Regions from separate parts of the Pseudomonas sp. P8_241 genome, predicted to be linked through region 1. Evidence: riboswitches for the same ligand, from Rfam matches in the RefSeq annotation. Region 1 holds a riboswitch; the other holds the start of a gene.
The links. A riboswitch is a leader RNA that binds a small molecule or an ion and turns the genes downstream of it on or off. The one in region 1 is predicted to bind cobalamin.
Positions count from the first base shown of each region.

Region 2: another riboswitch for cobalamin. It lies ahead of cobW (cobalamin biosynthesis protein CobW); the one in region 1 lies ahead of QMK58_RS12145 (ABC transporter substrate-binding protein).

Region 1 is NZ_CP125377.1:2,648,058-2,652,246, forward strand. It holds gene QMK58_RS12135 (ABC transporter ATP-binding protein) at 1-526, opposite strand, end outside; gene QMK58_RS12140 (FecCD family ABC transporter permease) at 523-1,539, opposite strand; gene QMK58_RS12145 (ABC transporter substrate-binding protein) at 1,536-2,549, opposite strand; cobalamin riboswitch at 2,693-2,887, opposite strand; gene QMK58_RS12150 (flavohemoglobin expression-modulating QEGLA motif protein) at 2,986-4,189, opposite strand, start outside.
Region 2 is NZ_CP125377.1:2,924,019-2,928,207, reverse strand. It holds gene cobN (cobaltochelatase subunit CobN) at 1-1,387, opposite strand, end outside; gene cobW (cobalamin biosynthesis protein CobW) at 1,390-2,457, opposite strand; cobalamin riboswitch at 2,557-2,769, opposite strand; cobalamin riboswitch at 2,887-3,114, shown strand; gene QMK58_RS13335 (CbtB domain-containing protein) at 3,236-3,427, shown strand; gene QMK58_RS13330 (CbtA family protein) at 3,439-4,152, shown strand; gene QMK58_RS13325 (cobalamin biosynthesis protein) at 4,149-4,189, shown strand, end outside.

The DNA of each region.
Region 1 (4,189 bases):
GGATGTCGAGGTGATTGGTCGGTTCGTCGAGCAGCAGGATCCGGGGGCGCTGAGCCAGTGCCCGGGCGATGTGCACACGCTGGCGTTCACCCCCCGAGAGACTGCCCCAAATGCGCGTGCGCAGGTGCATGGCATCGACGTCGTGCAAGGCTTGCAGGACGATGGCAGCGTCTTCGTTCGACCAGGGTGTCAAGGCTGACAACCAGGGCGTGCGCCCCAGCGCGACGGCGTCGAACACGCTGATCGCGTCGTCGGTGTCGGCCTGCTGCTCAACCACCGCCAGGCTTTGCGCGATGCTTCGACGCGACAGTTCGCCCAGGCGTTGGCCAGCCAGCCGAACTTCGCCGGCGGTGGGTTGGCGTACACCGGCGAGCAGTTTCAGCAGGGTGGATTTGCCCGAGCCGTTCGGCCCGACGATGCCCAGGGTTTCACCCTGGTGGACATCCAGGCCGATATCGCTCAGTAACCCGGCGTCGCGCACCTTGAAACTCAGACCGCTACAGCTCAGTACGCAGGTGGCACTCATCGGGCGTTTCTCCGGCCAATCAGGATCAGGGCGAAAACCGGCGCGCCAACCAATGCGGTGATCACGCCGACGGGAATGACCTGGCCCTTGATCAGGGTGCGCGACAGCACATCGGCCGCGATCAGGAACACGGCCCCTCCCAGGGCACTGGCGGGCAACAGACGAGCATGTCCGGTCCCCAGCAGCAGGCGCGCAGCGTGGGGAATGACCAGGCCGACAAACCCGATGGAGCCGACAATCGAGACGATCACGGCGGTCACCAATGCGGCGCAGCCGATCAGCAGAAATTGCACCCGACGCACCGGTATGCCGAGCGATGCGGCCGAGTCAACGCCAAAGGTGAAGGCATCCAGAGCCCGACGGTGCCACAGGCACACCACCAGACCTGCCACGGCAACCGGCACCGCCAGCCCTACCGACGGCCAACGCACACCGCTCAGATTGCCGAGCAGCCAGAACATGATCCCGCGCGCCTGTTCGGAACTGGCTGACTTGGTGATCAGAAAGGCCGTCAGCGCGTTGAACAACTGCGAACCGGCGATGCCCGCCAGAATGATCTGGCCAGTACCGCTGGAACGCCCGCTGACCCGAGCCAGTAATATGACCAGGGCGAAAGCGGTCACGGCTCCGCTGAAGGCGCCCGCGGATAACGAAACCATTCCGGCGCCCACGCCGAGCAGTGCCACCAGCACCGCTCCGGTCGAGGCGCCCGCACAAATGCCCAATAGATAGGGGTCCGCCAGGGGGTTGCGCAGCAGCGATTGCAAGATCACTCCGCAGGTCGCAAGCCCTGCGCCGCAGGCGGCCGCTACCAGTGCACGGGTCAGGCGATAATTCCAGACAATGCCTTCATCGATCGGATCAAGCACGTATCCCGCCGCCCACAGCTTGTTGGCCAATACCTCAAACACCACGCCTGGGGCTATTGCCGTTTCACCGATGGCCACACCGGCGATCACTGCTATCAATAGCGTGGCGAATGCCAACAGGACCCGAATTGTGATCGCCGTCATTTCGACAAGTCGTAGCCGTTGATGGCGTTGGCCAATTGCTCGACGCCATCGAACATCCTGACACTGGCCTGCAGGGCCAGGGCATCAAGGATGATGATGCGGTCGTTTTTCACCGCGTCCATGTTGCGGGTGACGGGATCGCTGCGCAAAAACGCCAGCTTCTTTTGATAGTCGTCAGCCGGAAAACGGCGGCGATCCATGCGTGCAATCACTAAAAACGTCGGGTTGGCCTTGGCTATGGTTTCCCAGCCTACGGTTGGCCATTCTTCATCGGACTGCACCACATTGCGCACGCCCAGGGACTTGAGCATGAAATCGGCAATGCCCTTGTGGCCGGCCACATAGGGATCGAGGCCCATATCCGCGCTGGAGAACCAGACCAGTGCGCTGGTGTGCCGCAAATCCTTTTTTTGTACTGACGCGACGGACCGGGCAAGGCCGGCCTTGAGTTCGGCATTGAGTTGATGGCCGCGCTCGGGCACATCGAAAATCTCTGCCAGCTGGCTGACGCTCTTGTAGATACTGTCGATGCGAAAGGGCTGCAGGCGTGTGCCGTCGGCACCGACCAGGTTGTCCTTGGCTTCGCAATCGGACGGCAGGAGGTAGGTTGGAATGTTCAGTTCGTGAAATTGTTCGCGGGTACCCACAGCGCCTTGCGGGCCGACCATCCACTCAAGTTCCACCGCGACCAGTTCCGGCCGCTTGCCGATGACGGCTTCGAAGCTCGGTTCGTTATCGGCCAGGCGCTCGATCCTGTCGTTCTGCGTCTTGTACTGGCCCAGCACCTCGTTGAACCACAGGGAAGTCCCCGTGACCTTGTCGCCGAGCCCCAGGGCATAGAGCATTTCGGTGCCGGCCTGGCCGATGGTCACGGTACGCGTCGGGGCGTGCTGGAAGGTCAGCGTGCTGCCGCAGTTCTTTAGCGTCAACGGATAGTGAGTCGAGGTTGCAAAGGCCTGCGAGCACAGGACCCAACCGGTGATGAGGGCGACAACGCGGTGCAGCAGCATGATGCAATCTCCATTTGTACCGTACACGGAGCAGGGGAGTACGGTCTGGAAACACACAATCAAACGCTGCCGCTGGAGCAGAGCAAGGCCGGGTTCAGGCAAAAAACACGCGGCAAGGATGTCCCTTCCGGACACCCCGCCGGTTAGTGATGTTCTGTGCCGGCAGGTCTCCTGACTGATGCGTCATCGCCATGCTCCAGCCTTCCCGGATTCGATCCAGTGGCAATAAAGAAGCAGGCTCGGCATCTACAGTTGCGGGGGCAGTTCCGTTCGATGCGACAGGCGCATCTCGGATTCCCTATTAATCCCGTTTGGAAACCGGCGCGGTATAGTAGTCGATCATGCCGGGCAGGGCTAATTCAGTGCACACAAAAAACCTGCATGTGCGGCGGGCAGAGGTGGTGGATACCGCGCAAACCGTCGCGTGATGCCCTGATCACAGGGCGCTGGCATCGGCCTCGTGTTCGTCAGCGAATGCCATGAACACGTCCAGATCGAGGATATCCAGCGGGATCCGGGAAATGAAGGCAGAAAAGGCCAGGTTCGCGGCGAGCCGACGCAGATCGCTGGCCCAGGCCGGAAGATAAACCGGGCCCTGGAGCCAGCCGGAGTCGAACAGTGGCGCCAGGCGCAGGGTGTCTCCCAGGCTGAGGCGTCCGGCAAACAGATGGTTGACCAGTTCCGGGCGATTATCGCGGATCGCGATGCGCAACAGGGTATGCACGCCAAGCAGGCCGGTGAGGTACGCGGCATCCTTGGTAAAGGCCGAACCACCCCGCAGGTCGGCGCCACGGAATATCCGCTGGGTTGAGCGAAAGGACTCCTCTGGTGACTGACCGGCCGCCACAAACCCTTCAAACACCTGAATGAAGTCGGCCCCGTTCAGCGCCTGTTGAACCCCCAGTACGCGCAGCGCCAGGCGCCGCAGGCGGTTGATGTCCATGCTGCCGGTGAAGAGCTCGGCGAGGGTGGCGATGCCCTCTTGAGTCTGGGTCGTGCGGGGAGCTCCCAGACCGAGACTCTTCAGATTGGGTTGGCGTGCGCCGTTTTGTGCCGTCGCCACATGCACGAAGGCCTCATGTTGCAATAACTGGTTTTTGTCCAGTTCCGAGAACAGTGCGCTGGCGCGCAAGCGAATGCGCGTTGAGCCGGCGATCGCCTTGGCTGCCAGGGTGGGATCGAGAATGACTGAAATTCGACCCGGACCGAAAAAATTGTCCAGTTCCGGTTGCATCCAGTCGGCGAAGGTCTGGGCCGGGATATCGGCTTCGCTCGGCGCAATTCGGCTGCCGCCGAGCAATGCATCGGTGGTCTCGAGGAAAAAACGCGCCGCGTCCAGCATGGTCAGTTTCAGGCGCGGGTAATCGAAATCCGGTCGCCGGTACAACGCTGAGGAATATTGAGTGAACGCAGGGGTGCCTATGGCGCCGAGCATCCGCCCGGCCATGGCATAGCTGCGCGCTGTCACGGCCAGGTGATGCCCGGCCGGATGCTGCTGATCGCAGCGGCCAGCAAACGTTTCCAGAGCGGCGATGTCGGCACTGTGATCACGCGGCGGCAGTTCGACGCGAGGTAATCGGGCTTTACCGCCACGCCAATGCTCCAGGAAGTCTTCCTCCACCCCGTCCGGCCAGGCCAGG
Region 2 (4,189 bases), 280 kb from region 1:
ACATCCTCCAGTAATCATCCATGGCCAGGCTTTGCTGGCAAGGGCGCTGGTCAAGGGTGTCCAGATCGTTGCTGACGCCGCCGAGCAATTGCTGGATCAGCGCAGTGCCGCTGTCCGGCAATTCAGCCGGCAACGGATAACCTTGCGCATGCAGCGCCCGCAGGATATTCAGCGCGGCGGCCGGGGTATCGAGACCGACGCCATTACCGATGCGACCGTCGCGGGTCGGATAATTGGCCAGAATCAGCGCGACGCGTTTTTCACTGTTCGGCACCCGCGCCAGATCGATCCAGCGCCGCGCCAACTGCGCCACGAAATCCATGCGCTCGGGTGCGGGCCGATAGCAGACCACATCCGACTGGCTGCGCTCGCTGCGCCACGCCAGGTCCTTGAAGCTGATCGGGCGGCTGATGATCCGCCCGTCCAGTTCCGGCAAGGCGATGTGCATCGCCAGATCACGCGGACCGAGGCCTTGTTCGCTGGCACGCCAGCCTGGCTCGTTGTCCTGGGCGCAAATCGCCTGGATCACCGGGATATTGCGACGAAACGGACGCAAGTGCGGCGCTTCCGGGCTGGACTGGGCGAATCCGGTGGTGTTCAAAATGACCCCGGCCTCGACCTCATCCAGCCAGTCCTCGACCACCGAGAGGCAGCCGGGTTCTTTCAGACTGGCCAGCGCAATCGGCAACGGGTTCAACCCCGCCGCTTGCAGGCGCTGACAGAAAACATCAATGAAACCGGTATTCGCCGCCTGCAAATGCGAGCGATAGAACAGCACTCCCGCCACCGGTTGATCAGCCTGCCAGTCGGCTTGCCAATCGCTCAATGTGGCCGGGCTTTTTTTCGGGTGATAGATCGCTGTGCGCGGCAGGATTTGTGGTTCGGACCATGCGAAGTCGCGCCCCAGCCACCGTCCGGCCAGACAACGGAACAGATCCAGCGCATTGGCCATGCCGCCCTGGCGCAGGAAATGCCAGAGGCGGTCGCGGTCTTCAGGGGACACGGTGCTCAGATCACTGAGTTCCGGATCCGGACGATCATCTCCCGGCACCAGAATCAATTGCACGCCGCGCTGCGACAGTTCGACCAACCGCTCAACGCCGTAACGCCAATAGGCGATACCGCCGTGCAATGAAATCAGGATCACTTTGGCGTGACGCAGCACTTCGTCGACGTACAGATCCACCGAGGCGTGATTCTGCACCTGCATCGGGTTGGCGAGACGCACGCTGGGATAATCGTCGGGCAACTGCTGCGCCGCTTCGGCGAGCAGCGCCAGGCTGGAGTCGCCGCTGCACAGGATCACCAGTTCGGCGGGGGTTTGTCCGAGGTCGGCAATGTTGTCTTGCGACACAAAACCGCCGGGCTGGGTCCTGAGCAGGTGCATGGCTACACGCTGAGCGCGGCGCGCAATTGCGCTTCGAGCGTGGCGGCATCCAGTGCCTGGCCGATCAGCACCAGGCGCGTGCTGCGCGCCTCGTCGGTCCCCCACTGGCGATCGAAGTGTTTATCGAAACGCGTGCCCACGCCCTGGATCAGCAGGCGCATCGGTTTGTTCGGGATCGCGGCGAAACCTTTGACCCGCAGGATGCCATGCTGGACCACCAACTGGGTCAGTGCATCCATCAGCAGGCTTTCGTCTGCTTGCGGCAGTTCGATGGAGATCGAATCGAAGGCGTCGTGATCGTGGTCGTCATGATCATCGCCGTCAAGATGGTGATCGTGGTGGCTGTGACGGCTGTCGATGTGCTCTTCGGAGCCGGCGCCGAGGCCGATCAACACGTCCAGTGGCAAGCGACCGCTGCTGGCTTCGATGATCTTCACCGCAGGCGGCAGCTCTTCGGCGACTTCTGCGCGTACCCGGGCCAGATCTTGCGGGTTGATCAGGTCGGCTTTGTTGAGGATCACCAGATCGGCGCTGGCCAATTGGTCGGCAAACAGTTCGTGCAGCGGCGATTCGTGGTCCAGGTTCGGGTCGAGTTTGCGCTGCGCGTCGACCTGATCCGGAAAAGCGGCGAAAGTACCGGCCGCGACGGCCGGGCTATCGACCACGGTGATCACCGCGTCGACGGTGCAGGCGCTGCGGATTTCCGGCCACTGGAACGCTTGCACCAACGGTTTTGGCAGCGCCAGTCCCGACGTTTCAATGAGGATGTGGTCGAGATCACCACGACGGGCGACCAGTTCGCGCATCACCGGGAAGAACTCTTCCTGGACGGTGCAGCACAGGCAGCCGTTGGCCAGTTCGTAGACACGGCCGTTGGCTTCTTCTTCGGTGCAACCGATGGAGCACTGCTTGAGGATTTCGCCGTCGATGCCCAGCTCACCGAACTCGTTGACGATCACCGCAATGCGGCGACCCTGGGCGTTGTCGAGCATGTGCCGCAGCAAGGTGGTCTTGCCCGAGCCGAGGAAGCCGGTGACGATCGTGACGGGGAGTTTGGCCAGTGTTTTCATCGGATACCCTTTGGCTTTGGAGGCGGGCATACGGGACGAGAGCCGGCCACGTGCACACGCGCCGGAAGCGTTCGCCACCGGATCACCCCGCCCGGTTGTAGTGAGAATCTGTATCGAGGCAGGTCTCCTGGCTGACGGCGTGCCGGCCTTGGGCCTGGCATTCACTGCGCCTTCCCGCGGGCTCAAGGGTTGAGCGTGCAGTGGCGTGGCAGCGAACATCACCGTTCACAGTTGCGGGGGCAGCCGCGGCATCGACCGCGTTCCCTTCTTAGCTTCGACAAACGCCGAAGAACCTCGAATGCGCAAGGCTACGCATCGTATTGGGGCGGGTCAATCACTGAGAGCGCCTCCTTCCTACAAAGTGCAAATCAACAGAAGACGCCAAGTGAGAACCACTGCCAATTGACGCGAACGCCTCGCCCATGCTCTCCTACACGCTTTGTTACGGGTGCCCTTCACAGGGTGAAACGGGAAACCGGTGAATCATGTGCTTTACTCCAAAGCCATGTCAGTCCGGTGCTGCCCCCGCAACGGTAAGCGAGTGAAGCGTCAAAACCACTGTGCCACTGCGGCATGGGAAGGTGATGCTTTCAGGTTCAGGCAAATGCCTGGCGCCCCTCGTGAGCCCGGAGACCGGCCCGCAACACAAAGTGACCTGTACGTTCACTGAACAACAAACCCGCGGTGGGCGGGCGCTGTTTGCACCCCCTTGCGCGCCCGTTCGTGCCGGGTTTTGCATGCGCCCTTATTCCCCGCTGACAGACCAGAGGGAAACGCCATGTCGATCACCAGCAGCGCCGAACACACCAGCGCCAGCACCACTTCTACCTTGACCCAACGTATGACCGCCGCCATTTTCGCGTCGATCCTGGGTGCCTGCCTTGTGTATTTCGCCGGTTTCTCGCACATCGAAGCGGTACACAATGCCGCGCACGATACCCGTCACAGCGCCGCGTTCCCGTGCCATTGAGACCTGATGACATGATCAAGCGTATCGCGCAAACCGCTGGTTTCACTGGACTGTTGGCCGCCCTGTTGCTCACCCTGCTGCAAAGCTTCTGGGTTTCGCCGCTGATTCTGCAGGCCGAAACCTACGAAAGATCCGGACCGGCTGCCGTTGAGGTCCACGAACACGCTCACACCGAAGGTGCAGTCGCCGCCCACACTCATGACGCCGAAGCCTGGGAGCCAGAAGACGGCTGGCAGCGTGTACTGTCGACCACCGGCGGTAATCTGGTGGTCGCTGTCGGTTTTGCCCTGATGCTGGCGGGCCTGTACACCCTGCGCGCACCGACCAAAACTTCCCAGGGCCTGCTCTGGGGTTTGGCCGGTTACGCAACCTTCGTGCTTGCGCCAACACTTGGCCTGCCACCAGAACTGCCGGGCACCGCTGCGGCCGATCTGGCACAACGGCAAATGTGGTGGATCGGCACCGCCTCTTCTACCGCCGTCGGCATCGCCTTGATCGCCTTCAGCCGCCACTGGTTGATGAAAGTCCTGGGGATGGCGATCCTCGCTGTTCCGCATGTGATTGGCGCACCACAACCGGAGGTGCATTCGATGCTCGCTCCCGAAGCACTGGAGGCCCAATTCAAAATCGCTTCGCAGTTGACCAACGTGGCGTTCTGGCTGGCCCTTGGCCTGATCAGCGCCTGGTTGTTCCGCCGCAAAAGCGACGGCCAATACCACGCATGACTGAAAACAGCGCAGCGCCGACGCTGGTCGTCGGTCT